Regions from separate parts of the Mycobacterium sp. NGS24 genome, predicted to be linked through region 1. Evidence: riboswitches for the same ligand, from Rfam matches in the RefSeq annotation. Region 1 holds a riboswitch; the other holds the start of a gene.
What was found. Region 1 has a riboswitch for magnesium ahead of AC5Y6Y_RS19215 (PPE family protein). Riboswitches for the same ligand answer to the same signal wherever they lie in the genome.
Positions count from the first base shown of each region.

Region 2: another riboswitch for magnesium. It lies ahead of AC5Y6Y_RS04365 (Rv1535 family protein); the one in region 1 lies ahead of AC5Y6Y_RS19215 (PPE family protein).

Region 1 is NZ_JCALDW010000016.1:61,959-78,109, reverse strand. Features, by position in the region: gene AC5Y6Y_RS19285 (FAD-binding protein) at 1-922, opposite strand, end outside; gene AC5Y6Y_RS19280 (VOC family protein) at 966-1,463, opposite strand; gene AC5Y6Y_RS19275 (TetR-like C-terminal domain-containing protein) at 1,575-2,228, opposite strand; gene AC5Y6Y_RS19270 (Rv1815 family serine proteinase) at 2,174-2,836, opposite strand; gene AC5Y6Y_RS19265 (sterol desaturase family protein) at 2,931-3,887, opposite strand; gene AC5Y6Y_RS19260 (alpha/beta hydrolase fold domain-containing protein) at 3,935-4,846, shown strand; gene AC5Y6Y_RS19255 (NAD(P)/FAD-dependent oxidoreductase) at 4,843-6,027, shown strand; gene AC5Y6Y_RS19250 (MgtC/SapB family protein) at 6,028-6,768, opposite strand; gene AC5Y6Y_RS19245 (DUF732 domain-containing protein) at 6,872-7,207, opposite strand; gene AC5Y6Y_RS19240 (PPE family protein) at 7,217-8,614, opposite strand; gene AC5Y6Y_RS19235 (PPE family protein) at 8,629-9,885, opposite strand; gene AC5Y6Y_RS19230 (DUF732 domain-containing protein) at 10,160-10,486, opposite strand; gene AC5Y6Y_RS19225 (PPE family protein) at 10,504-11,844, opposite strand; gene AC5Y6Y_RS19220 (PPE family protein) at 11,865-13,103, opposite strand; gene AC5Y6Y_RS19215 (PPE family protein) at 13,720-14,907, opposite strand; M-box (ykoK) riboswitch at 15,224-15,397, opposite strand; gene AC5Y6Y_RS19210 (PPE family protein) at 15,507-16,151, opposite strand, start outside.
Region 2 is NZ_JCALDW010000002.1:304,556-320,706, forward strand. Features, by position in the region: gene AC5Y6Y_RS04350 (DNA polymerase IV) at 1-1,146, opposite strand, end outside; gene AC5Y6Y_RS04355 (PE domain-containing protein) at 1,327-2,979, shown strand; gene ileS (isoleucine--tRNA ligase) at 3,005-6,124, opposite strand; gene AC5Y6Y_RS04365 (Rv1535 family protein) at 6,431-6,652, opposite strand; M-box (ykoK) riboswitch at 6,912-7,081, opposite strand; gene AC5Y6Y_RS04370 (NAD(P)H-dependent flavin oxidoreductase) at 7,414-8,532, opposite strand; gene AC5Y6Y_RS04375 (carboxymuconolactone decarboxylase family protein) at 8,557-9,141, opposite strand; gene pks2 (sulfolipid-1 biosynthesis phthioceranic/hydroxyphthioceranic acid synthase) at 9,315-15,497, shown strand; gene AC5Y6Y_RS04385 (condensation domain-containing protein) at 15,564-16,151, shown strand, end outside.

The sequences.
Region 1 (16,151 bases):
CGGTCAGCAGGATCTCCGGCGGATAGGCCGCCGCGGTGATGAACAACTCGTCCATGAATTTGGTCGCGCCGCCTGCCGAGACACCCAATCGGATACCCAGGCCGTCGTCGTTGGGGTTGCCCAGGATGTAGGGCGCGACCATCCCGTGGTGTTTGGTGCGCCGTTGCTGGCCCAGGGCGGGCGTGTGAGTGGCGACCATGTCCGGGTTCATCGCGAAACCGCCGGCGGCGATCACCACTGCCTTGGCCCGGACGGCCCCGGTGTCGGCGAAATGCTTCCAGCTCACCCCGACGACAGCACCGCCGTCGTCCACGATCAGATTGGTGGCCCCGGTCTCGTAGCGGATGGCTACGCCGAGCTCGTCGGCGCGCTTGAGCAGCAGGTCGATCACCATCGCCGCACCACCTAACTCGCCGGGCACCGGCACGGAGTGCCCGCGCGGCGCCGGGACGGCCTGCTCGCAGAACGGCCATACCTTCTCGTTGCCGGTGTAGCTGAGACCTTCGGTGCCCGGGGGTACGACCACCTTGCCCGGGTAATAGCTGCGCTCGAACTGGAACCCCAGCCCCTCCAACCAGTCGAAGTGCTCCACGCTGCCGTCGCAGTAGGCGCGAATCTTGTCCAGTTCGGGCTCGCGCGACACCGCGACCAGGTACTTGTACATCTCCTCCGCAGAGTCGGAGTGCCCGGTGGCCTCCTGGACCGCGGTGCCCCCACCCAGATAGAAGTGCCCGCCGGCCATCGAGGTGGTGCCACCGGCCGCGGCCGCGCGTTCCAGCACCAGCACCCGGGCGCCTTCGGCGGCTGCGCTGACCGCAGCACACCCGCCGGCGATACCGAAACCGAGCACCAGCACGTCGACCTCGTCCGACCAGGACCCGACCGTGTCCACCCGGACCGTTGCTGGGATGTCGGTGCTCATCGGGGCCCCTCCTGGTTGTTGCGCACGTCGTCGGAGCGGCTCATCACTGCTCCCGTTTCAGGTAGTCGTAGAACGCCTTGATCTCGTCGGACAGGTAGGCGATCTCCACGAACGGCACGCCCGCCTGCGGCGCCGACACGTAGGCGAAATGCATTCCGCCGGGCATCACGCCCTGTTGCACGACCGTCGCACCCCGGGTCGCGGCATCGGCGAGGGCCGCGTCGAACTTCGCGAGTGTTTCGGCCGCCACGCAGATGTGGTGCAGACCGGGGCCGTGGTCCCGCAGAAAGTCACTATAGATATTCTCCCCGCGGACCGGCTCGATCAGCTCCAGCTGCATGTCTCCGAGGTAGCTCAGGGCGATATTCGCGACGAAATCCGCCGGCTCGCCGCGGTACGTGCACGTCTCGGGACCGAAGTGCACCTCTGGGATCCGCACCCACTTGCGAACGCCTAACAGGCCGGTGAGAGCGGTTTCGGTGGTGCCGAGATCCGCCGCCACCCAGGCGATTTGAATGGGCGACTGAACGAGGAGGTTCATCGTCTCGCAGAATATCCCAGTCGCGCGCCGGCCAGGACTGCTGGTGAGCACTTTGCCGTGTCCGCCGCGCCGCGGGCGCGGACACGGCGGTGAACGTGTTCTAGTTGATGCTCAGTGTCGGGCCAGAACCTCGACCAGCAGGCGCACCTGGGTGTCGAAAACCGTCGCAGCATCGCCGAGGGTGTCGGTGCCGTACTTTCCGAACACCTCGAGGCTGATCGCTCCCACCACGCCGGCGAACAGCAGGAAGCACTTGCCGACGACGTGGTCGTCACCGGGGAAGGCGTACACGTCGCGCAGCCGCCGGAAGTCGGAGGATGTCGGTTGCGGCGCGTGGCTGTCGACCAGCACGATGTCACCGGTCGTGATCCCGGCGGCGACGGCATCGAGGAACGACGCCACGATGCGGGTGCCGATCGGTCGGGCACGATCTTCGGGCGCGGGAAAGCCGGGCTCTGGACTGCCGTAGAGCAGTCCCCACCGGGCGGGGTGCGCCACCGCCCACTCGCGCATGGCGTGAGCCATCGCGATCACCTCGTGGCTCCACGATTCGCCGCCGGCCCCGTCTCGTGCCCGGTCCACCTGGTCGGCGAGGTCGGCATAGGCATCGATGACCGCGGCCTCGATGTCCTCCGGCGAGTCCTGGCGTGTGCCCACGGTCAAGTCTGACACGATCGCCCTGCGCCCGCGTTCGGGCCGAGCTCGTGCCGCTAGCTCGCGCCGGCCCCCAGGTCGTGGCGGGCCTGCTCGGAGGCGCTCTGCCAGGACACCGCGGCCGGCAGGTCGCCCCAGATACTGTTGAAGATCCCGATGATCTGACCGGCGGAGCCGTTGGTCAGGTACACCGGCCCGCCGGAATCGCCCTGTTGGGTCTGCACACCGTGCGACATGGTGAACCAGCCGTTGTTGACGCTTTCCACGGTGCCGCAGGTTTCGCCGGTGGTCACTCCGAAGTGGCAGACGGCCTGTCCCGGGGCCGGTGCCGCGCCGGTGGACACCAGGCCGCGGCCGCCGGGCAGAATGTTGCTCATGGTGACGCCGTTGGCCAGCGCGATCGCCTCGTAGTCGTCGATGGGCTGATCGGTGGCCACCGTCGACCCGGTCGGGGTGTTGTCCCGCGACGCCACCACGTGACCGATCAGGTTGTTGTTGCCGTCGTAAACCGACCCGCCGCCGCGGCAGTGCCCGGCGCTGAACGCCATGCGCCGGGCGATGTCGACGAACCCCAGCGTGCAGACGCGATTGTCCTGATGGATTTCCATTCCCGGGAACACCAGCGGCGGGTCGGCGCTGGCGGTGGCCGGCGACAGCCCGAAGGCCGCTGCCGCGGACATCATCGACGCGAGGACTGCCCGCGTTAGTGTGCGGCCCACGAAGGCCTCCCATCCGTCGTGATCGACACGCCGTCCATCAGGTCACGGCGCTATAACGTCAACATTAAGGCTTTCGCGCGGACGGGCTGCAGCGTTACCGAGCGCTGGCCAGCGGGGTGGCGTCCGCGGTCTGCCGCCTCTCGCGCGGCGTCCAACCGGGCGGGCCGAAAACATATCCCAGGCGGGCCCGCAGCCCCCGCGCCGAGCGCAGGTCCCGAGCGATCGCCACGTATTCGCGGGTCTGCAGTTTCCAGATGTTGAAGGTGCCGACCGGCTTGGTCAGCCCGTAGTGGGGCCGGAACAGTTCCTGCTGGAAGCTGCCGAATAGCCGGTCCCAGACGATGAAGATGCCGCCGTAATTCTTGTCCAGGTACGGCTGGTCCATGCCGTGATGCACCCGGTGGTGCGACGGCGTGTTGAAGATGAACTCGAACCACCGGGGCAGTTTGTCGATGCGCTCGGTGTGCACCCAGAACTGGTAGATCAGGTTCAGCGACCAGCTGAAGAAGATCAGCCACGGCGGCACGCCCAGCAGCGGCAGCGGCACCCACATCAGAATCTCGCCGCTGTTGTTCCACTTCTGGCGCAGCGCGGTGGCGAAGTTGAAGAATTCGCTTGAGTGATGAGCCTGGTGGGTAGCCCAGATCAGCCGAATACGGTGGGCGGCGCGGTGATAGGCGTAGTAGAGCAGGTCGACACCCAGGAACGCGACGACCCACGTGTACCACTTGGTCGCAGGGAGGTGCCATGGTGCGACATAGGCATACAACGCGGCGTATCCGAACAGCGCCAACGCTTTCCAGGCCGCCGTGGTCGCGATCGACACCAGGCCCATCGAGATGCTGGCCATCGAATCGCGGGCGAGGTAGGCACCTGACGCCGGCCTGGCATGCCCCGGGTCCCCGGTGCCGGCCGCCGCGTCAAATTTCTCGAGTTTGCGCGCCGCCGTCCACTCCAGCGTCAGCAGCAGCAGGAAAAACGGAATGGCGAACAGCACCGGATCCCGTAGCTCGGCGGGAAGGCCGGCGAAAAAGTCCGTGACACCATTCACACTGGACAGATTACTGAACCCGTGCCGATTGACGAACCGAAGACGAGATGATCCGCCCGATCCGTAAACCGCACGTCACCCAGCGGCTGCTGCGCGCGTCCGGCGTGCGCAACCGGATGTTTCCGCCGGCCAAACTCGAACACTGGGCCGCGCATCCGCGCCCGCCCTACTGCGGCCGGCCCTCGTCGCTGGTACTGAAGAAGATCGACGTGGTCCGCACCGACCTCAACGGCCGCCCGGTGTATCAAGTCACCCCGCGCCACGTCGACGCCGGCGAACTGACCGGCCACGTGCTCTACCTGCACGGTGGCGCCTACGTGCTGGATCTGCTGCCGCACTTCCACTGGCCCGCCATCGCCCGGCTGGCGCACGTGCTGCGCCGCACCCTGGTGGTGCCGATCTACCCGATCGCCCCCGAACACAGTTACCGCCAGGTCTTTCCGTTCCTGTTGCAGGTCTACCGGCAGGTACTGGACACGCACGATCCGAAATCGATTGCTTTCATGGGCGATTCAGCCGGCGGTGGGATGGCCTTCGCGTTGTGCCACGCGGTGCGCGACGCCGGACTCCCCCAGCCCACCGACGCGCTGCTGCTCTCCCCCTGGATGCACCTCGGACTACCGGACCCCGAGGTGCTCAAGGTCGCCAAGATCGATCCGTTTCTCAACCTCGACGACCTGCGGGCCGCCGGTATCCGCTATGCGGGCGGGGACCCGCTGGACCACCCCTTGCTCAGCCCGAGCATCGGACCCCTGGACGGGCTGCCGCGCCTGACGGTGTTCACCGGCACTCATGACGTGCTCAACCCGGACGCGCGTGCGTTTCGCCGGCGGGCGAGCAGCGAAGGCCTCGACATCGGCTGGTACGAGCTCGAGGGAGGCATGCATACCTGGATGTTGCTGCCGGGACCCAAGGCGAAAGCGACGCTCGGCCAGATTCGTACGGTGTTGTCCGGTTGAGCCGCGTTGTGGTGATCGGCTCCGGGTTCGCGGGGCTGTGGGCCGCACTGGGCGCCGCTCGTCGGCTCGACGAACTCGGCGTCGCGCCGGGAACCGTGGACGTCACGGTGTTGAGCGCCAAGCCGTTCCACGACATCAGGGTGCGTAACTACGAGGCGGACCTGAGCGCCTGTCGGCTGCCGCTTGCCGACTTGCTCGATCCGGTCGGTGTCGGACACGTCACCGCCGAGGTGACCGGGATCGACGCCGACGCCCGCACCGTGACCACCGCGGCCGGCACGACCTATCCCTACGACCGTCTGGTGCTGGCCGCGGGTAGTCGGCTCAGTAGACCCGACCTGCCCGGGCTGCGCCGATTCGGCTTCGACATCGACACCTACGACGCCGCGTTGCGATTGGAACGGCGGTTGCGCGAGGTCGCCGATCGGCTGCCGGCCGCTGGGTCGGCGACGGTGGTCGTGGTCGGGGCGGGTCTGACCGGTATCGAGACCGCCTGTGAGTTGCCCGAACGGTTGCGTGCGCTGGGGTTGACACCGCGGGTGGTGCTGATCAACCACACGGAGGTCGGCTCGGACATGGGTGCGTCAGCGCGACCGGTGATCCTGGCAGCGCTGTCGGACAACGGGGTTGAGGTGAGGACCGCGGTCAGCGTCGCCGGGGTCGATCCGGACGGGGTGACGTTGTCGTCGGGCGAGCGGATCGACGCCGTCGCCCTGGTGTGGTGTGCGGGCATGCACGCCAGCCCGCTGACCGAACAGCTACCGGTGGCCCGCGACCGGCTGGGCCGGGTGCCGGTGGATGACCACCTGCGGGTGATCGGCGTGCCGTCGATATTCGCCGCCGGCGACGTGGCGGCCGCGCGGCTGGACGACGAGCATCTGTCGGTCATGTCGTGTCAGCACGGCCGCCCGATGGGCCGTTATGCCGGCTACAACGTGATCAGCGACTTGTTCGGTGCGCCGCTGCTGACGCTGCGGATCCCGTGGTATGTCACTGTGCTCGACCTGGGACCTGCCGGCGCGGTGTACACCGAAGGCTGGGACCGCATGGTGGTGGCTCAAGGCGCGGCGGCCAAAGCGACCAAGCAAACGATCAACGGCCGACGCATCTATCCGCCGCTGTCCGCCGACCGCGCCGATCTGCTGGCCGCCGCCGCACCTGAACTGCAGGCCCGGCCCTGATCAGTCGGACTGCGGGTCGGGCAGGATCGGACTGCTCGGCTCGCCGGCGTACCAGTGCACGGCGTAGACGCCAGGTTGCAGGGACAACTCGCCGACCAGTCGCTCCAGCTTGGCCGGCGAGTGACCGTCGACCAGTACATGCGCGGTGAGCGCGATGTTGTCGTTGCCGTGGTCGAAGCCGGCTTGTCCGGTGTGGATGCCGCGCAGGATGATGTCGTTGCCGCTGGTGTGCTGCACGATCTGGGCGCGGGCGTACTTCGCGGACTTGGGCCGGCAGATCACCTGAACCTGGTAGGGCTCCAGGCTCTCGTCCTCTTCACCGGAATTGTCGTGATCGATGATCCGGCCCAGCGGCCGCCCCAGCAGGTGGATGCCGACGACGGTGCCGGTGGCGATCAGCGCGAACGCCAGGTGTCCGGACGCCGCCAGGACCCCGACCGCCGCAGAACACCACAGGGTGGCTGCGGTGTTGAGCCCGCGGACGTTGAAGCCCTCGCGCAGGATGACCCCGCCGCCGAGAAAGCCGATACCGGACACCACATAGGACGCCACCCGGGTGGGGCTGCTGTCCTCGGTGGCGGCGGCGTACAGCACGAACAAGGTGGCACCGGTCGCGACCAGCGCGTTGGTGCGCAGACCCGCCATCCGGGCCCGCCACTGGCGTTCCAGGCCGATGAGCGCGCCGCATCCGACTCCGACGCAGAGGCGCAGAGCGAACTCGGCAGTGCTCAGCGTCTGCACCGCGCCACCCCCTCTCCCTGGACCAACGGGCTACGGCAGCCAATCAGATTCGGGTTAACACCAGGTGGAGGACAGGCTAACGGGCCCTCGCCGGGCGGTCAGATCAGAAATAACCACCCTCGGGTTGCCCCAGGTGCTCGGGGCAGTACGTGTTCGACGCGATCGCGGTGAACAATGCCGCCCCGTCCAGGGTCAATGCGGGATTTTGGTTCTTCACGTCGGTCAGCACCTGCAGACCTGTTTCGCCGTTGCGCATCAACCCGCATACGGCCTGCGCGGAGGCAATCGCCTGACCTGGGTTGGGGACCGTGATGCCGGCGTTGGCCAGCGCGGACAGAAACGCGGCGTCATCACCGCCGGGGTCGCCGTGCGCGGGGACCGCGAGACCGAGCATCGCGACCGCACCCACCGCGGCTGCCAGTACTCGCAGGCGGATCATCGCCGAACCCTACTGCGCATCGGGCAGCATGATTTTCGGCTTATCGCCGCTGGACACGTGCACCGCATGGATGCCGGGTTTCTTCGACAGTTTCTCGAGCAGGCCGTCCAGCCCGGCCTTGTCGACGTTCCAGTGTTGGACCGCTTCCGGTTCCTGCTGCAGTTTCGCGATCACACTGTCCAGCTTCACCGGCTCGACCGGGCCTTTCCCGCCGTTGGCGCGGGCGCGGGCACCGCTGCCGCTCAACACTTGGGCGCCGACGGTGCCGGCTGCCCCGCCGGTGAGACTTCCCAAGGCCATTTGGTTGATCAGGTCGGCGGGGATCGCTGCCGCCGGAGCCGCGGCCATGCTGGTGGCCGGCAATGCATTGGAGACCATCCGGATCGCAGGGGTAGCCGACGCCCAACTCGGTGGCACCGACAATTTGCCCACCACGTTGGCTTCACCGGTACCCGCCGACACCGCGTTGGTCAGACCTGCCGTCGGCGACATCCCCAACCCGGCTCCCAGCGCGGACTTCGGGATCTCCTCGAGCGGCGGCTTCCAGAACAGTTTGAACTCCGTCATGCCCAGGTTGGGCACGCTCATGATGTCGTTGGCCACGGTGCTGAACCGGCCGATGTCGGCGAAGATCCCGAAAGTCAGCTCCCAGGTCGGGCCGGCCAGCGGGGTACCGCCCAGCGCGTTGAGCACCTCACCCATGGCCTGCATGTAGGAGGTGCTGGCCCCGCCGAGGGCCTGCAACGCCTGTAGCACGACGTCGAACGGGAAGACCGGTGCCGCCGTCGGTGCGGCAGTCGCTGCCGCGGTGGCTGCCCTGGTGCCCGCGGCCAAAGCGCCGGCCTGCCCGACGGCGCTCTGTTGAGTGCCCAGCCCGGCCACGTTGGTGACCTGCGGTGGTTCGGTGTAGGGCGTCAGCCTGGCGGCGGCCGCGGACGCCGTGGCGTAGCCGAACATCGCCGCGATGTCCTGCGCCCACATTTCCGCATACTGGGCTTCGAGGGCAGCGATCGCCGCGGTGTTCTGCCCGAATATGTTGGTGGCCAGCAGCAGCGCCAGCTGGCTGCGGTTGAGCGCGATCTCCGCCGGCGGTACCACCGCAGCGAAGGCCGTCTCATACGCGCTCACTGCCGCCTTGGCCTGGTCGCCCGCCTCCTTGGCCTGCGCGGCGGTGGCCGACATCCAGCTCACGTAGGGTGCGGCCGCTGCGGCCATCGCGGCCGCCGAGGGCCCGGTCCAGGTTTCGTTGGCCAGGCCGTCGACGACCAGACCGTAGGAGGATGCCGTGGCCTGCAGTTCGGTGGCCAAGGTGTCCCAGGCCGTGGCTGCGGCGATCATCGGACCCGCGCCCGGTCCGGCATACATCATCGCGGAGATGATCTCCGGTGGTCGTACCGCGAAACTCATCAGTCCCGCCTCTCTCAGTCCGCCGGTATCACGATGATGGTCGCCGTGGTCGCGACGTCTTCGGCCGCGGCCACGCCGCCGCTGGCGCCCGCGGTGCCGCTGCCGACGGTGCGCACGGTGGCCCCGGCCAGGGCGCGTCCGGCCAGGCTGGCCATCGCCATCTCGCCGAACAGGCCGCCTTCGGCCGCCGCCGGGACCGCGGCGAGTGCTTCCGGAGTCGCCCCCGGCAGCACGGACGTCATAGCCCGGAGCACCGGCGCCTCGGTCACCCAGCCTTGCGGCACCGACAACGACCCGACCAGCGTGGAGTTCCCCATCGCGCCGGCCACCCCGCCCGCCGGCGCAGCGGACGCCACGTACCCGGCTCGTAGCGGCGACAGACCGGCCAGCGGCTTGCCGCCGCTGTTCAACAGGGACGCCACCCCGGGTGCGTTCTGCGACAGACCGAGGATCTGCAGGCCGAACAACCACCAGCCGCCACCGAGGACGAAAGGAATGATCGGGCTGTATGCGCCGGTGACGGCAGCAAAGAAGGGGCGGATAGCTGCGGCGTACGGGTAGAGGGCTTCGATGACGTTGCCGACCGGTGTCGTCGCCGCCGGGGCGGCGGCCGTGGTGGTGGCCAAACCCTGCAGCATGTTCGGGAAGAGATTCAACAGCTGCGACAGCTGCGACTGAATGTCCGTGGCGGCTGCGGTGCCCGCGGCTTGCGTGACTGCCGCCGCTTGATCGGCCGTCCCCGCCACGTTGGTGGTCTCGGGCGGCGGCTCGAACGGAGTCAGCACGGTCGCGGCCGCTGAGGACGCCGCATAGGCGTACATGGCGGCGGCGTCCTGCGCCCACATCTCCATATACTGCGCTTCGGTGGCTGCGATGGCGGCTGTGTTCTGTCCGAGAATGTTGGTAGCCACCAGGGTCATCAGCAATGCGCGGTTGGCCTCGATCACCGGTGGCGGCACCGTCGCCGCGAACGCTGTCTCGTAGGCCGCGGCGGCAAGCTTCGCCTGGGTGCCCGCCTGTTCCGCCTGTGTCGCGGTGGCGGCCATCCAGGCCATATACGGTGTCGCCGCTGCCGACATCGACATCGCCGCCGGACCGTGCCAGGAGCCGACGGCCAAACCGTCGATCGTCGATCGGTACGACGCCGCGGTGTAATGCAACTCTGCGGCCAATGCGTCCCAGGCCGCCGCAGCGGCCAGCATCGGCCCGGATCCCGCCCCCGTGTACATTCGTCCAGAGTTGAATTCTGGTGGCAGCGCCCCGAAGTCCATCTCTTCCCCTCCGGTCCCTCTGTCGCCGCCATGGTAGTCACGCCACCAGGGTCCCGTCGGCGAGTCCTGCCGGACTCATACAGAACTCACTAGAAATCCCGATGTGCGTGGTTCCTCGGGTGACCTCGGGTTTAACCCGAGCACCCGGGTGCCGAATATATTCGGGAAAGTTCACACAGATCAGGAAATCGTACGACGATCGATGTCGTACGGCGTGAATGAAAGAGCGACCGGATACGGTCGGCAGCTAATACATTTGCAGCGTCGGTAGCTGTCAGCTCTTGGCCAGTTGCTGTGGACAGTAGAATTTCGCTGAAATGACCGCGAATTCGGCGGCGGCGTCCAACGTAAATCCCGCATTGCGCTTTTTGATGTCGTTCACCAACTCGAAACCAGATTCGCCGTTGTCCAGACAGGTACACACGGCCCGGGCCGACCCGATGGCCTGATCGGAGTTGCTGTAACCGATGTCAGCGGTGCGCAACGCGGCCAGAAAACCTGCGTCGGCGGCATCCGGCCCATTGCCCGGATCGCCGTTCGCCGGTGCGGCGCAACCGATCATGACACCCGCGCAGGTCAGCGTCAGCAGCCATCTGAACATGCAGAATTTCCTCTCCCTCAGCCCAAATGGGCATCCGCCGGAACAACCTGGGGTTTGTCGCCATTGGTGAGGTGCACGGCATGGATGCCGGGTTTCTTCGCCAACTGTTCGAGCAGGCTGTCCAGGCCCTGCTGGTCGACGGTGTGGTGCTGCACGCTGTCGGGCCGGTCCGATATCTGCGCAACCATCCGCTTGAGCAGCTCCGGTGACCTGAGATCCTTCAGGTCTTTGACCGGGGTGAGGCGGCTTCGCGCACCGGTCACCGAGCCGGGGGCACCGGCACCGAGTGCGCTGCCGGCCATGCCCGCTGATGACATCGAACTCAACAGGCCGCCCTGCCCGAGTTCGGCCGCGGGCACCGCTTCGTTGCCGGCTGCCGACAACGCTGCGGCGACAGTCCGGATGGCCGGGGTGTTGGCGGTCCAACTCGGTGGCACGGTGAGCGCACCGACCAGCGTGCCTCGACCCAAATGCGCTGTGGGAGTTGGCGACACCGCGCTGGTCAGCCAGCCGTGACCCCAGTGCGGGGTGAGTCCCCCGCCCAGTGCGTCCTTGGGCAGCCCGCCGAGCGCGGACGTCGGCTTCGCGGCGAACTTGAGGAACTGCGATGCGGGGAGGTTGATCAACAGCCCGATGTCGTTGAACTGGGTGGTGAAACCGAGGGGGACCTTGACCGCGGAATACAGGGCGGTGAACGTCGATGCGCCGCTGGACCCGAACAGTCCGTTGAGCAGTCCGGTCACGGTGGCGGTGTAGTCGGTGCTCAAGTTCGCCAGGGTCTGCAGCGGCTGCGAGAGCGGTTGCGCCGTTGACAGAATCGTCTGGGTGAGCGCGTTGACCACGTGGGGAGGTTCGGTGAACGGCGTCACCTCGCTTGCGGCTGCCGATGAGGCGGCGTAACTGTCCATCGCGACGGCGTCTTGTGTCCACATTTCGCCGTACTGGGCTTCCAGAGCCGCGATTGCGGCGGAGTTCTGTCCGACGATGTTCGTGGCCACCAACGACGCCAACTGGCTGCGGTTGGCCGCGATCTGCGCCGGTGGTACGTGCCCGCCGAACGCCGTCTCGTAGGCGGCGACCGCGGCGTTGGCCTGGCTGGCGGCCTGGGCGGCCTGTGCAGCGGTCTCGCTCATCCAGGCCACGTACGGTGTCGCTGCCGCGGTCATCGCCTGGGCCGAGGGTCCCACCCAGGGTGCGCTGGTCAGGCCGGCGATCAGTGCGGCATAGGACGCGGCGGTGGCGTGTAGCTCGCTGGCCAGCCCGTTCCAGGCCGCGGCGGCGGCCAGCAGCGGCCCCGATCCCGCCCCGCTGTACATCCGGCCCGAGTTGACCTCCGGCGGAAACGCTGCGTAGAACACTCTTTCTCCCCCTACCTGGACTAGGCATCCTCGAGCGGTGGAAGCACGAAGATCATCGCTGCGGCCGGGTCGGCCGCGGTGACGACACCGCCCAGCGAACTGCTGCCGCCACCGGCACCCGTGGCGGTGGCACCGAGGGCCCGCCCGGCCAGGCTGGACAGCGCCATCTGGCCGAAAACACCGGCCTCCCCGGCGGACGTGGCAGCCGGTACGGCGGCCACATTGGTGGACAGTGTCGCGGCAACTGTCCGGACGGCCGGAGCCGCCACCGTCCAGCCCTGGGGCACCGACAGGGTGCCCACCAGTGCAGCGCGGCCCATAGTCGCCGTCGCCGCTCCCCCGGACGAAGTCAGATGAGGGGTGAGCGACTCGGCGATCGGGGCCAGTGCGCCGGTCACCGGTGGTGCGGGGGTAGCGAATGCCTGCAGCCCCTGCCCGTTCTGTGCGTAGGCATAAACCTGTCCGAACGACAGGAACGGGCCGCCCGGGATCGACGACCAGCCCTGCAACGAGAACGGTCCGGTCAGGGCTGCCAGGGTGGTGTTCCAGTTCGCCACCTCGGTCGCCAGGCCCGACGGCAACGACACGGATGCCAGTTGCGGCAAGGCGAGTCCGGGCAACAACGAGGTCGAGCCCGTCGTCGGTGCAGCCGCAAGAGTTGATGTCATGCCCTGCAACGCATTCGGGACAGATGCGAGCAGCTGGGCGGCCGCCGGCGCGGCTGCGCCCGAGGCGGTCGTGGTCGGCGGTGGTTCGGTGAACGGGGTGAGCTGTGTCGCGGCCGCCGAGGAGCCGGCGTAGGCATACATCGCCACGGCATCCTGAGCCCACATCTCCAGGTACTGGGCTTCCGTGGCTGCGATAGCCGCTGTGTTCTGGCCCAGGATGTTGGTGGCGATCAGCGCCAGCAGCTGCGCCCGATTCGCAGCGATCACCGGCGGCGGAACCGTTGCCACAAAAGCGGTTTCGTAAGCGATCGCCGCCGCCTTGGCCAGTGCGGCCGCCTCATCGGCGCGAGCTGCGGTGGCTGAGATCCAGGACACGTACGGACCGGCCGCGGCGGCCATCGTCATTGCGGTCGGTCCCTGCCACGAGCCCGCTACCAGTCCCTCGATCGCGGACGCGTAAGCGACTGCGGTCGAATACAATTCGGCCCCCAAGGCGTCCCATGCCGCTGCCGCTGCCAACATCGGCCCCGCGCCGGGACCGGTATACATGCGCCCAGAGTTGACCTCTGGCGGAAGTGCCCCATAATCCATGCGCGTATACGCCCCTTATCCGCCAGTAGTGATCCTTCGCGTGGTTTTGTTGAGTTGCCGACCATGTGCTCTACCAGAATCGAATCGCATTTCTCCAGCCCCCGCTCGATATGATGAATGTTCGTTGCGGCATATTTTCGCAACGTTCCCGGTAGGTAAGCGCAATGTAAATAACTTATCGCACTACCGTCGTGACTGCTGTGATACAGCAAATTGCCGAAATACTAACAGCAAACTCCAAGGTCAACGGCGTAGCCATGCACAATAGGTTGACAAGTTATCATCTGAATATTTCAAAACAATGGCGCCGGGCATTGTGAATACCGTCGGCGAACTTTGCAATTCACTGAAATGGATGCGCGAAGCAGCAGCATGTGCGCCGCCCGCGAAAGCAGTGGGTCAGGTCGAGTCGACGAAGCTCGGCCGTCTTCGGCGGTGGGGCCCGGCGGCACCGCCGGTCCGACCCGGGGACACCGCCCGGCAGGCTCTCTCTGACTCGAGGAAAAACGTACGCATCACGAGGGCACACGGTACGTCCTGATGCCTGCTACCCGGCTGCCTCGTACCTGACGGTTCGCTGAGAGCGCTGTTTTGCCTGGTCAGGTGGCTGCGCGTGCTATCCGGCCGCGGGCGAGCGGGCCACGACCGTGGGGCGGAACCCGTATTGCGGGACAGCCCGGCCGAAGGGTTGACCCGCGAGGTTGCCCAGCGGCACCCCCGGCATACCGGGCGTGCCGGACGGCGGCGGCGCGACCATCGGGGTGCCACCGAGCGCGGAGTGCAGGGCGCCGGGCGGTGGGGTGGCCGCAGCCCAGGCCGGGGGCACGGACAGTTTGCCGACCACGCCGGAACTGCCAGATCCGAGGGCGGTGAGACCGCGCGTTTCCAGCGGCACGGCGCCCCCGCCCGCGCTCGGTACCAGCACCTGCGCGGCGTCGGCCACGTCGGTCATCGCTGCGCTGCCGAACAAGCTGGAGAGGGTTCCTATCGTGGCGCCCGGGGTGAACAAACCGGTGGAGGTGATCGTGTTCCACACGTTCGCGTTGGGGCCCCATGCGGCCATGAACTCCGACCAGCTCGACGTCCCGGAACCGGTGAGCGCGGTGGTCGCGAGGTCGGCCAGGCCGCTGCCGCCGTCGGCACCGGAAAGCCCCTGCAGTGCGCTCGGCACGGCGGACATCAGCTGCGACAGAGCGCTGTGCTGGCCGAGAGCGGACGTGTCGGCCGCCTGACTGACCGCGGCCGCCTGGGCCGTGAGACCGCTGGGGCTGGTGATCTGCTGCGGCGCGACGAACTGGTCCAGCTCGGTGGCTGCCGCCGAGGCGCCGGCGTAGCCGTACATCGCGGCGGCATCCTGGGCCCACATCTCCAGGTACGCGGCTTCGGTCGCCGCGATCGCCGGGGTGTTCTGGCCCAGGATGTTCGTCGCAACCAGTGCGGCCAACTGGGTGCGGTTGGCCGCGACGAGTGGCGGTGGCACTGTCGCGGCGAATGCCGTCGCGTAGGCGGTCACCGCGGCCTCGGCCTGCGCCCCGGTCTGCTTGGCCTGCACGGCGGTGGCGTTGAGCCACACCACGTACGGCGTGGCGGCGGCAGCCATCGAGGCCGCCGCGGGCCCGAACCATTCGTCACCGGCCAGCGCGGACAGCACAGCTTCGTAGGTCAGCGCGGTGGCGCGCAGCTCGGCGGCCAACCCGTTCCATGCCGAAGCTGCAGCCAGCATCGGCGCGGCACCGGCGCCGGCGTACATGCGCGCGGAGTTGACTTCGGGTGGCAGAGCGGCAAAGTCCAGTGCGGCGGTCATCGGTGGTCCCCCTTGAGTTCACCCCTGCTGGGGCACGAAACCCGGGTCGCCAAGAACGCAATTCCACGCCTTTTTCCGCGCGCAATTAATACGCGCTTCGCGATATCAGCGAGCGCCGTTTGCGGCTATCAGAAATGCGATTCAGGCGGCGATGCCGGTGCCCGGGTCGGATCGAAACGAAATGGTCGTCGATTTCGAATACGGACTGTCGTCGGGACTCATTCCGCTCTCACCTCCTCAGGGCCGTGGCATGCGGGGATGCCGGGTGCACGACGCATGGGATGAGAGTCCAGCGGGCACGACGGCCCACCAGATCACAGCACCCCTCTCGACAGAGCTTCGGCACCACACGGCGTATCCAGCAGTAATGCTGGAAGCCACTTGGGCTCAACCCTTAAGCCGGGAAGAGCTGTCCTGACCCTGGGCGTCTTTCGACGTTCGAGGTCAGTGGCCTGTGTCCGTGCAGACGCCTCACCTAGCGAGGTGCATGCAGTGGCAATAATGGCACTCGCGACGACCAGAGTCAACTCAGACGTCCCGTCGAATTCGAATTCCGATATTCGAAAGGCGGGAATTGCCGGGACTTTCTTTGGGCGGCGTTATCCCGCAGCCACCGGTCGCGGCATGATTGTCAATCGGGAACCGTAGCGGGGGCCGTTGCCCCAACTCCGTGCGCACGCGTTGGCGGCAGGCAGTGCGGGCATCCCGGGTGCGCCCGCGGCGGATGCCGGAACGGCCGCCGTGCTGCCCGCGCCGGGTACTGCGCCGAACGGCTTCGCTACATCGACGGCGGCCGCCCAGCTCGGCGGAACAGACAGGCGGCCCACCAGGGACGCCTGAGTGCTGCCGGCGGCGACTCCCCCCACGCCGGACGGCGCGGTCGTTGCCGTCATCGCGGCGGCCTCGGCCGAACCGGCGCCGGCGATCTCTGGCTCCGCCCCTTCGACCACCCCGTTGACGTCGGCGACGGCATCGGTCACCGTGGGCACGATCAGTGCCGGCGCCGTATATCCGGCGGAGACGACGCCGTTGAACAGGGAAGAGTTCAAGAAGACCCCGACGGCGTTGCCGTCGTTGCCATCCAGGAAGTTCAGGACATCGACGAGCAGACCTGTCTGCGGAAGTGCGTCAAACGGAGAGGCCGCCGCCGGCGCGGCGAGATCCTGCAGGGTGGCCGGTACCGATGCCATCGCCCGCGCGACCGCGGCGGCTTGGTGGGCCGGACCGGACGGGTCGGTGGTCTG
Region 2 (16,151 bases), on a different contig from region 1:
CCCGCCGTCCTGCCCGGTCAGCAGCACCGCACGCAGGGTCTCGAAATCCTGATGCGCTTCAGCCGGTTCCGGCGGCAGGTCCAGGTCGGGAAACAACGACTGCTGGCGCACGTCGCTGAGGCCGGAAAAGCCCACACCGAGCAGACGAATGGGCCCGATCTGCAACGGATCGAGCAGCAGCCGGCGGGCCACCGACACCAGCGCACCGGGTTCGGTCGTCGCGTAGGGCAGCGTCGCCGAGCGGGTCAGCGTGCTCATGTCCGACTTCTTCAGCTTCACCGTGACCGTGCGGGCGCCGCGACCGTCTTTGAGCAGCCGACGGTGCGCGTGCTCGGCGATCGGCTCGATCGCGTCGCGCAGCTGGTCCAGCGTGGTCAAGTCGGCCGCGAAGGTGGATTCGGCGCTGATCTGCTTGGCCTCGGCACGCTCGGCGACGGGACGGTCGTCGATGCCCTGCGCTAACCGGTGCAGCGCGGGCCCCACGGTGGCACCGAGGATGTCGGCGACCTCCGCGTCAGCCAGCGCTGCGAGCTGCCCGATGTTCTCGATGCCCAGGCGGTGCAGTTTCTCCTCGGAGACCGGGCCGATCCCCCACAGCCGCCGCACCGGTAATCCGCTCAGCAGCTCTTGCTGCTCGGAGCGGCGGACCACCCGGACACCGTCGGGTTTAGCCAGATCGGAAGCGATCTTGGCGATCTGCTTGCCTGACCCAGCACCCACCGAGGCGACCAGACCGGTCTCCTCACGCACCCGTCGGCGCACCGTTGCACAGAACGTCTGCACCTCGTCGGCCGACGCACCGGCCAGCTGGGCCGGTTCGCCGAACGCCTCGTCGAACGACAGTTGCTCGACGACGGGGACCAGACTGCGCACCGCGTCGAAGACACGGCGACTGGCCACGCCGTACACCACGCCGCGGGGCGGCAGCACCACCGCGGCCGCACCGACCTGCCGGCGAGCCTGATGCATCGGCATCGCCGAGCGCGCGCCGAACACCCGCGCCTCGTAGCTGGCACCGGCCACCACTCCCCGACCGCCCAGCCCGCCGACCAGTACCGGCCGGCCCTTGAGGGTCGGCCGGGTCAGCTGCTCCACCGATGCGAAGAACGCATCCATGTCCAGGTGCAGCACCCATCGGGACTCCACGGTTGTCGATGCTATGGGGCTGAGCGCGAGCGCTCAGAACGGCTCGGCGCGGCCGCGGTGCCGGGAGGTCTTTAGTTAACCTAAAATATAATATTAAACGCATGTTTAATTAGCTTTATCGATGGTGATCCCCCCTCAGCGGATGCCGGTTAACGTTGACACGGGTCGAGGGAGATCGCTATGTCACTTGTCGTTGTGCCGGAATGGGTCCAAGCCGCCGCTCAAGATCTCGCAGGCGTGAACGGATCACTATCCGAAGTCTCCCAATCGCTGGCCGGCTTCACGACCAATATCGCGCCCGCGGCCACCGATGAAGTATCAGGTGCGGTCGCCGCGCTCTTCGCCGAATTCGGCGAGGAATACCAGGCGGTCAGCGCCCAGGCGCGCGCGTTCCACGCGGAGTTCGTCCGGGTGCTCAACGCGAGTGTCGGCGCCTACCTGGGTACCGAAGCTGCCGCAGCCGCCGCGTTGCCGGCAGCGTCCATTCTGGATGGCCTGACCGGTGCGCTGGGCAACCCCGCCGCGCTGCTGGGCGGCTCCGGCGGATTGCTGGGCGGACTCGGTCTGTTCAACCCGGGCGGGTTACTCGGTGGTCTTGGTCTGCCGTCGCTCAATGCGCTGCTGCCCGGCGTTTTCGGGCCGGCGCCCGGTCCGACGCCGGTGAGCCTGACGGCGATCACCGGACCGTACGAGAGACTGTTCGCCAACACGATCGCCAACCTGCAGAGTCTCGGAAACGGCTTGGCCGCCAACCCGTTCCCGTTCTTGCGCCAATTCATCGCCAATCAGATCAGCTACGGCCAGATAATCTCCACCGCGTTTGCCAATGCCGGGCAGCACTTGAGCAGCGGGGCCGCGAATATGGTATTGGCGGACCTGGCACCCATCGCGTCGATACCGGCACGAATCGGGCAGAACTTCGTGAATGTGCTGGGCACGCTTACCGACTTCTCGTATTCCGTCGGAACAAATATCAACCCGTTGACATCACCGATCGCCCTCAGCCAGTTGGAGCTTGGCGCCGCGTTCTTCGGGTTCCCGATCGCGCTGGGTATAGATTTCATCGGCTCACCGATCACCACGGCCAACGCGATGTATTCCGTCGCGTCGGCCTTCGGCAGTGCAATACAGAGCGGCGACGGTTTCGGGGCGTTAGTTGCGGTCCTCACCGCCCCGGCGGTCGTCACCGACGGCTTCCTCAATGGTCAGGTGATGTGGAGTGTCGGCCTACCGGGGGTCACCCTGCCGCTCGGGCTCGGTGCGCTTAGCGGCGTGACTGTGCCGCTGACCGCGCAGATTCCGCTCGGCGGAATCCTGACCCCCCTCGACGTCACGACGCTTGTGGTGAATCCGCTGGGCAGTCCGACCCCGCTGCTGTCGGTGCCCCTCGGCGGGACGCCGACCGGCGGCATCCTGCCCGGTCTGCTGCTCTACGCACCGCAACAACTGGCCGAAGCCATCGGCGCACCGCATATCAGCGGTCCGCTGGTGCCCCTGCCGGAAGTCGTGTTGCCGGGCATCGGTTCCCTGCCGAACCTGGGCGGTCTACTGGACGGGGTGCGCAGCCTGCTGCCCGACGTCGCCCTGCCGGACTTGGGCGGGCTGCTCGGCGGGCTGGGAGGCCTGCTGCCGGGTCTCGGTGGCCTGCCAAACCTGGGCGGCCTGCTGCCCGGTCTCGGCGGCCTGCTACCGGGTCTCGGCGGCCTGCCAGACCTCGGTGGCCTGCTCGGCGGCGGTGGCCTGCTCGGGACCGGCGGCCTGCTCGGCGGCGGTGACCTGCTCGGGACCGGCGGCCAGACGGGCGGGGGCGGCCTGCTCGGCCTCCTCGGCTAACACGCCCCCCGCACCGGCGCGGAACCTATCCGGTCGCGCGGGTTATCGCCACCCGCACCCCGTCGCCGATTTCCGTCGCATCCGCGGGCTCACCGAATTCGAACCTGGTAGCCAGGATCTCGCCCGCGATCAGGTCCCGGTGCGTGGCGGCCCACTCCTCGCGCTCGGCAGGTACCGCAATCACCACGCTGATCCGGTCGGACACGTCCAGCCCGGTCGACTTGCGCAACTCCTGTAGTTCCCGGATGCGGTCCTTGGCCCAACCCTCGGCTTCCAACTCCGGGGTCACGGTCCCGTCGAGCACCACCAGGCCGGCGCCGCCGGGCAGCGCCGCGGTGAATTCCGGGTCGGCCGCGACGAGGCGCGAACTGTACTCCTCAGGCTGCAGCACCGCCGGACCCGCCGTCAGCGTGCCGTCCGGGTTCACCACGCCCTGGCCCGCTTTGACCGCCTTGATCGCAGCCTGCACGTCCTTGCCCAGACGAGGTCCGGCCACCCGGGCGTTGACGGTCAGCTCGAACCGTCCGTAGGTGTCGATCGCGTCGGTGAGCTCGACCTGTTTGACGTTCAACTCGTCGCCGATCAGGTCGGTGAACGGCGCCAGGGTCTCCGGATGCTCCACTGCCACGGTCAGTTTCAGCAGTGGCAGGCGTACCCGCAGCTTCTTGGCCTTGCGCAGCGAGGACGCCGCCGAACACACCTCCCGGACCTGGTCCATCGCCGCGACCAGGTCCGGATCCGCGCGCAGCTCACCGGCCTGCGGCCAATCGGTCAGGTGCACCGAGCGCCCGCCGGTCACGCCTCGCCAGATCATCTCGGAGATCAACGGCAGCAGCGGCGCGGCCAACCGCGCGGTGACCTCCAGCACCGTGTGCAGCGTGTCGATCGCATCGGCCTCTTCGACCCAGAACCGCGAACGCGACCGTCGCACATACCAATTCGTCAACGCCTCAGTGAACTGGCGCAACTGTTCGCAGGCGCCGGAGATGTCGCAGACATGCAGCGCCGCGGTCAGGTCCTCGCGCAGCACCGCCAGCTTGGCGAGGATGTAGCGGTCCAGCACATTCGCCGAATCAGTGCGCCAGACACCGACTTTCGGCGCGTACAGCGCCAAGAAGCTGTAGGCGTTCCAGAACGGCAACAGCACCTGGCGCACCCCGTCGCGGATACCCTGCTCAGTGACGATCAGGTTGCCACCCCGCAGGATCGGCGAAGCCATCAGGAACCACCGCATCGCGTCGGAGCCGTCCCGGTCGAACACCTCGGTCACGTCGGGATAGTTGCGCAGCGATTTGCTCATCTTCTGGCCGTCGGAGCCCAACACAATCCCGTGTGCCACGCAGGTTTTGAACGACGGCCGGTCGAACAGCGCGGTGGCCAGCACGTGCAGCGTGTAGAACCAGCCGCGGGTCTGCCCGATGTATTCCACGATGAAGTCACCGGGATAGTGACCGTCGAACCAGTCCTGGTTCTCGAACGGGTAATGCACCTGCGCATACGGCATGGAACCGGAGTCGAACCACACGTCGAGCACATCGGAGATGCGGCGCATCGTCGATTGCCCGGTCGGGTCGTCGGGATTGGGTCGGGTGAGCTCATCGATGAAAGGGCGGTGCAGATTCGACGGCCGCACCCCGAAATCGCGTTCCAGCTCATCCAGGCTGCCGTAGACGTCGATGCGGGGATAGGCCGGGTCATCGGACTTCCACACCGGAATCGGGGTGCCCCAGTACCGGTTTCGGGAAATCGACCAGTCGCGCGCGCCCTGCAGCCACTTGCCGAACTGGCCGTCCTTGACGTGTTCGGGGTACCAGGTGATCTGCTGATTCAGCTCGACCATGCGGTCCCGGAACTGGGTCACCCGCACGAACCACGACGACACCGCGCGGTAGATCAGCGGGTTACGGCAGCGCCAGCAGTGCGGGTAGGGGTGCTCGTAGGTTTCGTGCCGCAGCAGCACCGCGCCATTCACCGCAGCGGGCCCGCTCTGGTTCTTCAGATCGCGGATGATCTGCGGGTTGGCGGCAAAGACGTGCTGGCCCTGGTAATCCGGCACGGTCGCATCGAATCGGCCTTTGGCGTCGACCGGGGTGACCGCCCTGATCCCGGCCGCATCCCCCACCGCCATGTCGTCCTCGCCGTACGCCGGAGCCATGTGCACCAGACCGGTGCCGTCCTCGGTGGTGACGAAGTCGGCCGGCAAGACCTGAAAGGCGTTGGGCGAGTCCAGGAAATAGGCAAACGGCGGTAGATAGCGGGTGCCGAGCAGCTCCGAGCCACGCAGTGTCCCAAGCACTTCGGGCTCCTCGCCCAGTTCGCGCGCATAGGCGGACAGCCGCGGCTCGGCCAGCAGGTAGCGTCGCTCGCCGGCCTGCACATGCACGTATGTCACGTCCGGGTGCACCGCGACCGCGAGGTTGGAAGGCAGCGTCCACGGCGTCGTCGTCCAGATCAACAGATAGGTGCCGTCCAGCGGGCCACCCTGAACGCGGAACCCGACCGTCAGAGCCGGGTCCTGCCGGCTCTGGTAGACGTCGTCGTCCATCCGCAATTCGTGGTTGGACAGCGGGGTCTCGTCGCGCCAGCAGTACGGCAGCACCCGGTAGCCTTCATAGGCCAGGCCTTTGTCCCACAGCTGTTTGAACGCCCAGATCACCGACTCCATGTAGCTGAGGTCCAGTGTCTTGTAGTCGTTGTCGAAGTCGACCCAGCGGGCCTGGCGGGTGACGTACTGCTGCCACTCGTCGGTGTAGCGCAGCACCGACGCGCGGCAGGCGTCGTTGAACGCGGCGATCCCCATCGAGTCGATCTGGGACTTGTCGGTGATGCCCAGCTGTCGCTCAACCTCCAGCTCGGCGGGCAATCCGTGGGTGTCCCAACCGAATCGGCGCTCCACCTTGTCGCCGCGCATGGTGCGGTAGCGGGGCACGATGTCTTTGACGTAGCCGGTCAGCAGGTGTCCGTAGTGCGGCAGACCGTTGGCGAACGGCGGACCGTCGTAGAACACGTATTCGGTTGCGCCGTCCCGATTTGCGATGCTGGCACGGAAGGTGTCGTCGCGGAACCAGTAGTCGAGCACCTCGAGTTCGAGGGCCGGAAAATCAGGCGCCCCGGCAGCGAGTTTCGGATAAACCCGATCGGTCACGTACGTCGTCTCCCTCTAGCCACCTCTGGCCGGGGACGACGATGCGCTGGTGCGCAAGCGCCGCGGTACCACCCCGCTTGCCACGCTGGCGCGTGACCGCTCAAGAGGGCTGTGACGGGCCCACCCGTTCGGTTCTACTGGGCCGTACCGGCTGTTCTTCCGAAGGCTCCCCGGTGATGGCCGGATCAACGCCAATTGGATTCTAATGGCGAATGGAACTGCACGACTCCGAGGGACTGGCTCACCGCAGGACGCGCCTGCAGTCGGCTAGTCCCTCGGAGTCCGCGGTTGGTCGATATCCATGCGTCACGCCTGGACTTCGAGCACACCAATGCGCCACAGTGCGGCGTAGACGTGCCGCAGCGGCACGGTGAGCAGGCGGGCGGCGCCGTCGACCAGTGGGTCGTTGCCGGCGCCGGCGACGTCGATGCGGCGGGCCGGCTTCGTGGGCGCGGGTACGTCGCGCACGAGGTGCAGCCGTGGTGCGGCGGTGAGGGTGGTGACTTCGTCGTACAGTGCAGCGGTCATGATCGCCTCCTAGCGGTTGACCAAACGTTGACAGGTGGACCTCAAAGGAATCTTGGTAAGTCCCGTCCCGCAACGGTTCCGGTCGGAGGAAGTGAGCGACTCAGCCGCACACGTCGCGCCGAAGACCGGTCAGGGACGAAACATCCGGATCTCGACCCGGACTGCCACTGGAACTCATGCGTCCCTCACCTCCTCTCAGCCACGACACACATGTTGTCTGGGTGCACGAAGGAGAACAGAATCCGACCATCGTCGGATATCCGCACCCCTCTCGTCAGAGCTTTGGCACTACCCGACGTGTCCGGTAAACCGGAAGCCACCTGGGCTCAACCCTTAAGCCGGGAAGAGCTGTCCTGACCCGGGGCGTCTTTCGACGTTCGGGGTCAGTGGCCTATGTTCGTGTAGCCGCCTCACCTAACGAGGTGCTTGCCTGACCGATAATGCACCACAGGCCCTGCCCGGTCAACGCGCCATCCCGCAGTTTCGCGATCTTTATGTCATCTCCATGCGGGCACACAGCTGTCTCGCAGCCTTGAGGCACCCTGACCTGGGGCGACTGCGACGTGTTCAATGTCACAGTGCGGGTCCCTGTTGGGCGCGAGCGCCCTCAGATGTGCGGTCAGAGGCCGCACTTTGCGGCATTTCGGGGACGCTCGCGCTGAGCGGGTGAGCGGCCCCGTGTCAGGCCACGAGCGACCCCATATGTGCGCTCAACGCCCGCAATCAGCGGCATTCGAGGGACGCTCGCGGCAAGGATGGGGTCAGTCGGCCAGGCTTTCCAGCCGCCCGACGGTGTCGATGTACTCCTCGACCATGTCCAGCACCACCGCGCGGGTGGGCCGCACCCGGTCCAGGGAACCGACCACCTGTCCGACGAAGTAGGTCGCCAACTCGCGTGCCTTCGCGCCCGGATGTGCCGCGGCCTGATTGATCCGCACCTGCGAATCGGTGACCAGGGCGGTCTGCAGTGGCATTCCCAGCGGCGCGGGGGTGTCGGGCCGCTCCCATTCATCGGTCCAGGCGGTGCGCAGCATCCGCGCCGGCTTGCCGGTCATCGAGCGCGACCGCACCGTGTCCGAGGAGGTGGCGGCCAGGAACTTGTCCTTGACCACCGGCGCGGTCTCAGCTTCCTCGGTGGTCAGCCACACCGATCCGCACCACACGCCTTCGGCGCCCAAGGCCAGCGCCGCGGCGATCTGGCGGCCCCGGGCGATGCCACCCGCGGCCAGTACCGGAGTGGGCGCCACCGCGTCGACCACTTCGGGCACCAGCACCATGGTGGCCACGTCACCGGTGTGTCCGCCGGCCTCGGTGCCCTGGGCAACGATCAGGTCTACCCCGGCCGCGGCGTGCCGGCGCGCATGTTCGGTCGTTCCAGCCAGCGCGGCGACCAGCACGTCGTGGCGGTGCGCCCGCTCGACAAGGTCGCGCGGCGGCGGCCCGAGCGCGCTGGCGATCAACCGGATGTTGTGGGCGAACGCGACCTCCAGCAGAGGCTCGTAGCCCTTGGGCGAGATGTTCAGACCGCCACGCACCGGTTCGTCGTCGGCGGCCTGACCTACCTCGTACCGGTTCAGCAGCTCATCGACGAAGGCGCGATGCTCCTCCGGCAGCAGGTCTTGGGCCTGCCTGGAGTTGATCCCACCGGTGTCGGCGCCGACGTACTTGGGCGGCAACAACAGATCGACGCCGTAGGGCTTGCCGCCGGTCTGCTCCTCGATCCAGGTGAGTTCGCTGTCCAGACGTCTGGGACTGTGCGCGGTGGCGCCCAGGACGCCGAACCCGCCCGCATTGGTCACCGCGGCCACCACATCGCGGCAGTGGCTGAAGGCGCAGATCGGAAACTCGACGCCGAGCATCTCGGCAACCCTGGTTCGCATGCCGCCGACGCTACGCCGCGACCACTACCCGTTCGAGGGCGCTACGCCGTCCGGTGGCCAGCTGGCCACGCCCTCTTCCAGGGGCACCTGCAGGCTCCGCAGGACGGAGGCAACCATCCGCCATGCGCCGATGGCGGTCACGAGTTCGATGAGAACCGTTCTGTCGGTGCTCAATTCGGCCTCGCAGGCCGCCCAGCTGGATTCGCTGACCACGCCGTCGGTCACGATGTCGTCGGTGGCGGCGAGCACCGCCCGCTCGGTGGGCCCGAACCCGTTGTAGGCCTGCCAATCCCGGACGCCGAGCAGATCCTCGGGCGACACTCCCAGGCGGGAGGCGACCCGCCAGTGCTGGGTCCACTCGTAGTCGCATCCGGTGAGCCAGCCGATACGCATGATCACCAGCTCACGCAGTCGGCGGTCCAGGTCGCCGTGCCACAGCATCATGGCCAGCATGTCGTTGAATACCCGCGCCAGCCGCGGATGGTTCAGCAGCGTCTGGAAGATGCTGAGTTCGGCCATGTAGTCGGGTACGCCCGCCTCGTCGGCGGCGGCTTTGGCTTCGTCGACGGGCAGCAGGGGGATGCGGGCGGGCTTGTCGGCGCGGGTCATCTGAACTTCACGTATTCAGCGGGGACAGCAGCGCCAACCACGGCTGGAACACTACTCGCCCGAAGTGACGCGGTGCGCGAATCAAACCATCGGCGCGTTGATCCCGACGACGAGGTCCCTGCGCACGGAAGATGGCCACGAAGCCCGGTGCAGGACGGCGAGGTGGCACGACGATGGAGCCCAGACAGGTCACTCCGGTGGCTGTCATCGGCATGGCCTGCCGACTCCCCCGCGGCATCGATTCCCCGGCCAAGTTCTGGGACGCGCTGCTGCGCGGCGACGACCTGGTGGGCGAGGTGCCCGCCGACCGCTGGGACGCCGACGCCTATTACGACCCCGAGCCGGGGGTGCCCGGCCGGTCGGTCTCGCGCTGGGGTGGCTTCCTGGACGACGTCGGCGGTTTCGACCCAGAGTTCTTCGGCATCAGTGAACGCGAGGCCACCGCGATCGACCCGCAGCACCGGCTGCTGATGCAAGCCTCGTGGGAGGCTGTCGAACACGCCGGGCTGCCCCCGACGTCGCTGGCAGACTCGCTGACCGGCGTCTTCATCGGGATGTGTCACGACGACTACGCCCACGTTACCGACGCGGCCGGCGCCCTGGGCGACGCGTACGGGTTCACCGGCACCGCGTTCAGCATGGCTTCGGGCCGGGTGTCCTACGCCCTGGGTCTGCGGGGGCCGTCGATCACGGTGGACACCGCGTGCTCGTCGAGTCTGGTTGCGGTGCACATGGCGTGCCGCAGTCTGCATGAATACGAGAGCAACCTGGCCCTGGCCGGCGGGTGCATGGTGATGCTGGAACCGCAGATGTTCGCCTCCGCCTCCGGGCAGGGCATGCTCTCTGCCACCGGACGGTGCCGTCCGTTCGACGCCGGCGCCGACGGGTTCGTCCGTTCCGAAGCGTGTGCGGTGGTGCTGCTCAAACGGCTGCCCGACGCGCTGCGCGACGGCGACCGGGTCCTGGCCGTAGTGCGCGGCACCGCGACGAATCAGGATGGCCGCACTGAGACGATCACGATGCCGTCGTTGCACGCGCAGGTCGCGGCGTACCGCGCGGCGTTGTCGGCGGCCGGCGTCGACCCGGGCACCGTCGGGATGATCGAGGCGCACGGCACCGGCACACCGGTCGGAGATCCGATCGAATACCGCAGTCTGGCAACCGTGTACGGGGTTGACGGGCATCGGTGCGCGCTGGGTTCGGCGAAGAGCAACCTCGGGCACACCGAGGCGGCCGCCGGCGTGGTGGGGGTCCTCAAAGCGGTGCTGTCTCTTCAGCACGCAGTGGTGCCACCGCTGGCGCACTTCACCGCACTGCCCGACGACCTGGCTGCTATTGACACCGGACTGTTTGTGCCACAACAGGTTACGCCGTGGCCCGGCGGTATGCCACGGCGGGCCGCGGTGTCGTCGTACGGCATGTCGGGAACTAATGCGCACGCCATCCTCGAGCAAGCGCCTATGGTTTCGGTCCCTGCTCGGGAGGAGTCACGCTCGCGGATCTTCGCGTTGTCAGCCAGCTCACCCGACGCGCTGCGCCAGACAGCGCGCCGGACCGCGGATTGGGTGGCGACGCAGCAACCCTCAGCCACGGACTTGGCCTACACGCTGGCGCGGCGGCGCGCGCACCGCACGGTGCGCACCCTGCTGTCGGCCACCGACAACGCCGAATTGGTCGCGCGGCTGCGTGCCGTGGCCGGTCGCGATGACCCGCTGCGACCTGCGGCGGGCCGTGATGACCGCGGTCCGGTGTGGGTGTTCTCCGGGCAGGGTTCGCAGTGGGCGGCGATGGGCGCGGACCTGTTGGCTACCGAACCGGCTTTCGCGGCGACGGTGGCCGCCGCCGAACCGCTGATCGCCGCCGAAGCGGGTTTCTCGGTGACCGCGGCCATGACTGAAGACATGGTGACCGGCATCGACCGGGTGCAGCCGACCCTGTTCACCATGCAGGTCGCGCTGGCCGCGGCGATGCAGGCCTACGGTGTCCGGCCGGGTGCGGTGATCGGGCATTCGTTGGGTGAAGTGTCGGCCGCCGTTGTCGCAGCGGCACTTTCGCTCGAGGACGGTGTCCGCGTCATCTGTCGCCGCTCGCGGCTGTGTATGCGGCTGGCGGGTGCGGGCGCGATGGCAGCGGTGGAGTTGCCCGCGCCGCAGGTCCGCGACGAGCTTGCCCACCGCGGCATCACAGATGTGGTGATCGCCGTGGTGGCCGCACCGCAGTCCACCGTGATCGGCGGCGCTACCGACGTGGTGCGTCGACTGGTCGCGGGGTGGGAACAGCGCGACATCCTGGCCCGCGAGGTCGCCGTCGACGTGGCCTCGCACACTGCGCAGGTCACCCCTATCCTCGACGAACTGGCCGAGGCACTGGCCGAGCTGAATCCGCAGCCACCGCAGCTCCCCTACTACTCGGCGACCTCCTTCGACCCACGCGAACGCCCCAGCTGCGACGGGCGCTACTGGGTGGACAACCTGCGCCACACCGTGCGGTTCTCCGCCGCGGTCAAGGCTGCGCTCGCCGATGGGCACCGGGTATTCGGCGAGCTCTCACCGCACCCACTGTTGACCCGAGCCGTCGAGCAAACCGCGCAGAGTCTCGACATGCCCGTGGCTGTGATCCCGGCGATGCGCCGTGAAGTGGCCATGCCCGACGGGTTACGCGGCCTGCTGGCCGATCTGCACGGCGCGGGTGCCGCAGTGGATTTCGCAACGCTGTGCCCCGAGGGGCGTCTGGTGGACGCGCCGCTGCCGGTCTGGAGCAACCGGCGTTTGCTCATCACCGCCGCGAAACCAGCCGCCAACACCGTTGCCGCACATCCCCTGCTGGGTGCACACGTGCGCCTGATGGAGAGACCGGAACGGCACGCGTGGCTGGCAGAACTCGGCACCGACGCATTGCCGTGGCTGGGTGATCATCGAATCAACGGCGTGGCGGCCATGCCGGGTGCGGCGTATTGCGAGATGGCTTTGGCCGCGGCCACCGCGGTGCTGGGTGGGCGGGCCGAGGTCCGTGACATCCGCTTCGAGCAAATGTTGTTGCTGGACGGCGTGACACCCGTCGGAGCTTCGGCGACCGTGGAACCTGGCGGCGCTGTCACGTTCGTCGTCGAAACGGAGTCGGGCGGTGACAAGTCCCGCCGGGCCACCGCGACCCTGCACCGTACCGAGGACGACTCACCGCAACCGCACGACCTCGACGCGCTGCTCGCGGCCCACCCACAACGGGTCGAGGGCACCAAACTCCGAGAATGGTTCGGCGAGCGAGGGATTCGGTTCGGCACGGCATTCACCGGTTTGGATGTGACACACGTCGCCGCGGGTGTCGTCGGCACCGTCCTGGGTGAGATCGCCGTGCCCCATCCGATCCGCACGCGGCAAGCGGGATACACGATGCATCCCGCCTTGCTGGATGCCTGCTTTCAGTCGGTGGCAGCGCATCCCGCCGTGTACGGCATGGATTCTGGCGGGCTGCTGCTGCCGCTGCGGGTACGCCGGTTGCGTGGTTACGCTTCGTCTTCGATGCCGCGGTACTGCCTGACCACGGTGACGACCTGCGTCGCCGGTGTCGAGGCCGACATCGACGTGCTGGATGACCGCGGCGTTGTGCTGCTGGTGGTCCGCGGGCTCCTGATGGGCACCGGAAACTCGGCGGCCGCCGACCGAGACCGGTTGCTCGACCAGCGACTGCTGGCCATCGACTGGCAACGACAGAAACTGCCCGAACCCGCAGGCGCCGGTGGAACCTATTTGCTCCTAAGCTTTTCCGACGACGACCCGCTGCCCAGCGAGTTGGCCGACACCTTGCGACAACGCGGAGCGCGATGCACCGTCTGCCGATGGACGGACGACCCCGCGCCACTGCACAGTGAGTTGGCCGCCGACGAAACTGGCAGTGTCGTGGTGATCGCCGGACCTGAAACCACCGACCCGCTGAAGACCGAACCCGTCCGCCGGCTCGTCCACGTCGCCCGCGAACTCCCTGAGGTCCGCGGTGCTGCGCCCCGGCTCTATGTGGTGTCCCGGAATGCCCTACCGGTTCTGGACGGCGACGCCGTCAACCTCGCTCAGGCCGGCCTGCGCGGGTTGCTGCGGGTGATCGGCGCCGAGCACCCTTATCTACACCCCACCCAGATCGACCTCGACGACAAGACCGCTGCGGACCTGGTTACCTGTCAACTGCTTTCGGGCACAACCGAAGACGAGACCGCGTGGCGGGACAACGTATGGCTGACGGCACGATTGTGCCCGGCGCCGCTGCGCCCGGACGAGCGGATGACGACGGTGATCGACCCGCGGCACGACGGCATGCGGTTGCGGGTCCGCATCCCGGGCGACCTGCAAACCGTCGAGTGCGTCAAAGACGACCGCAGACCGCCGGGAGCCGGGCAGATCGAGGTCGCGGTCCGCGCGTCCAGCGTCAATTTCGCCGACGTGCTGGCGGCGTTCGGACGTTATCCGTCTTTCGACGGCGAGCAGCCGGAATTAGGTCTCGACTTCGTCGGCGTGGTGAGTGCGGTCGGAGCCGGAGTGACCAACCTGGAGGTCGGTGATCGAGTCGGCGGTATGGCGCCGGGTGGGTGTTGGGGAACCTTCGTCACCTGCGATGCCCGGCTCGCCGCGAAACTGCCGCCCTGCCTGGATGACGGCCAGGCCGCTGCCGTCACCACCGCCTATGTCACCGCGTTCTACGGTCTGAACGAACTCGCTCGCGTGCGCGCCGGCGATAAGGTGCTTATCCACTCCGCCACCGGCGGTGTCGGCCAGGCCGCGGCGGCGCTCGCCCGTGCTGCCGGAGCGCAGATCTTCGCTACGGCCGGCAGCCCACAACGCCGGGAATTGCTGTGCGGCATGGGGATTGAGTATGTCTACGATTCGCGCAGCACGGATTTCGCCGAGCAGATCCGAGCCGATACCGACGGCTACGGTGTTGATGTCGTGCTCAACTCGCTGACAGGTACCGCGCAGCGCGCCGGCATAGACCTGCTCGCCTTCGGCGGCCGGTTCATCGAGATCGGCAAGCGCGATATCTACGACGACACGAGGTTGGGGCTCTACGCGCTCCGGCGCAACCTGTCGCTGCACGCCGTCGACTTGGCTCTGATGACCGCCACCCAGCCGTGGCGCATCCAGAAGCTGCTATCGGACGTCTACCGGCTCGTCGCGGACGGTCTGAAGCAGCCGCAGCGCTCCCACTATCCACTTACCGACGCCGGCAACGTGATTCGGACGATGAGCGCCGCCGAGCACACCGGAAAACTCATCCTTGACGTTCCCGGGGCAACGACATGCGCTGCCCGAGTGCCGCCGGAACAGGCACCGGTGTTCCGGCGCGACGGCGCCTACCTGATCACCGGCGGACTCGGTGGGCTCGGCTTGTTTCTCGCCGAACAGATGGCCGGCGCGGGTCGCATCGTGCTCAATTCACGGACGCTGCCCTCCCAAGGAACGCTGGAGACAATCGAACTCATCCGATCTACCGGCGCGGACGTGGTGACGGTGTGCGGCGATATCGCCCACCCCGCCACCGCGGCCCGCCTGGTCGCCGCGGCAACGGCCACCGGCCTGCCCTTGCGCGGTGTGTTGCATGCGGCCGCCGTGGTCGAGGATGCGACGTTGACGACCATCACCGACGACCTGCTGGAACGCGTTTGGGCGCCCAAGGTCCGCGGTGCGTGGAACCTCTACCAGGCGAGCAGGACAGCCCCGCTGGACTGGTTCTGCCTATTCTCGTCGGCGGCGGCGCTGCTGGGCTCTGCGGGGCAGGGCGCGTATGCGGCGGCCAATAGTTGGCTGGACGGCTTCGCGCACTGGCTGCGGGCGCACGGTCGGCCCGCCACCGCGATCGCGTGGGGCGCGTGGGCCGAAATCGGCCGTGGCGCAACGCTGGCGGATACGGGCACCACGATGATCGCCCCCGACGACGGCGCGTACGCCTTCCAAGCCCTGCTGGGCCATACCCGTTGCTACTCCGGCTACACCCCCACCACCGGTTCAGCGTGGCTTTCCGCGCTCGCGGCACGCAGCCGATTCGCCGAGATGTTCAGTGCTGCCGGGCGGCGACACGACGGATCAGAGTTCCGCACCGCGCTGCTGGAGTTACCGGCCGATGAGTGGGCGGGCCGGCTGAGACGGTTGGTGTCCGATCAGCTTGGCCAGATCCTGCGCCGCAGTGTCGATCCGGACCGGCCGTTATCGGACTACGGCCTGGATTCACTGGGGAATCTCGAGCTGCGTACCCGACTGGAGACCGACACCGGAATACGGTTGCGCTCCACCGATATCACCACGGTGCGCGACCTGGCCGATCGCCTGTACGGAAAACTCGCCCCGGTGCAGGACGCTCCGGTGTCAATGTGAGGGTCCCCGGCGGATACGAAATACCCTGAGAATTCGCCGGACTGACAGGAGCGCGCGGTGGTGGTGATGGGTCAGCTGGGTCTGGGGACAGTCCGCGACTGGGCCCCGGCTCCGGGTTCGGTCTGGTGGTGGCGTCCCGCGCCGGCTTCGGTGAGAGCGGCACGGCAGGCGCCGACGAGTGCCGTCCCGCCCAGTTACATCCAGGCTCGACATCTGCGCGGCTTCCGGGAACAACAGCAGCGCGGGCTGCACATGTCGCGGCTACTGGTGATCGCCTTCGACATCGGCGGCCAGTGCGACATCCGCGCGATGACCTACGTGCTCAACGCCCACCTACGCCGAAACGACACCTACCACAGTTGGTTTGAGTTCACCGCCCGAGACCACATCGTCCGGCACACCATCGCCGACCCCGCGGACATCGAGCTCACGCCTGAACAACACGGCGAAATGTCGGCGACGCAGTGGCAGGACCAGGTGCTGGCGACACCAAATCCGCTGCAGTGGGACTGCTTCCGCTTCGCGGTCATCCAGCGCCACGACCACTTCACCGTCTGCATCAGCGTCGACCATCTGCACGTGGACCCGATGTTCATCGGCGGCATCTTCTGGGAGATCAGGGAGATGTATTACGCACTGATCGACGGCGACGGT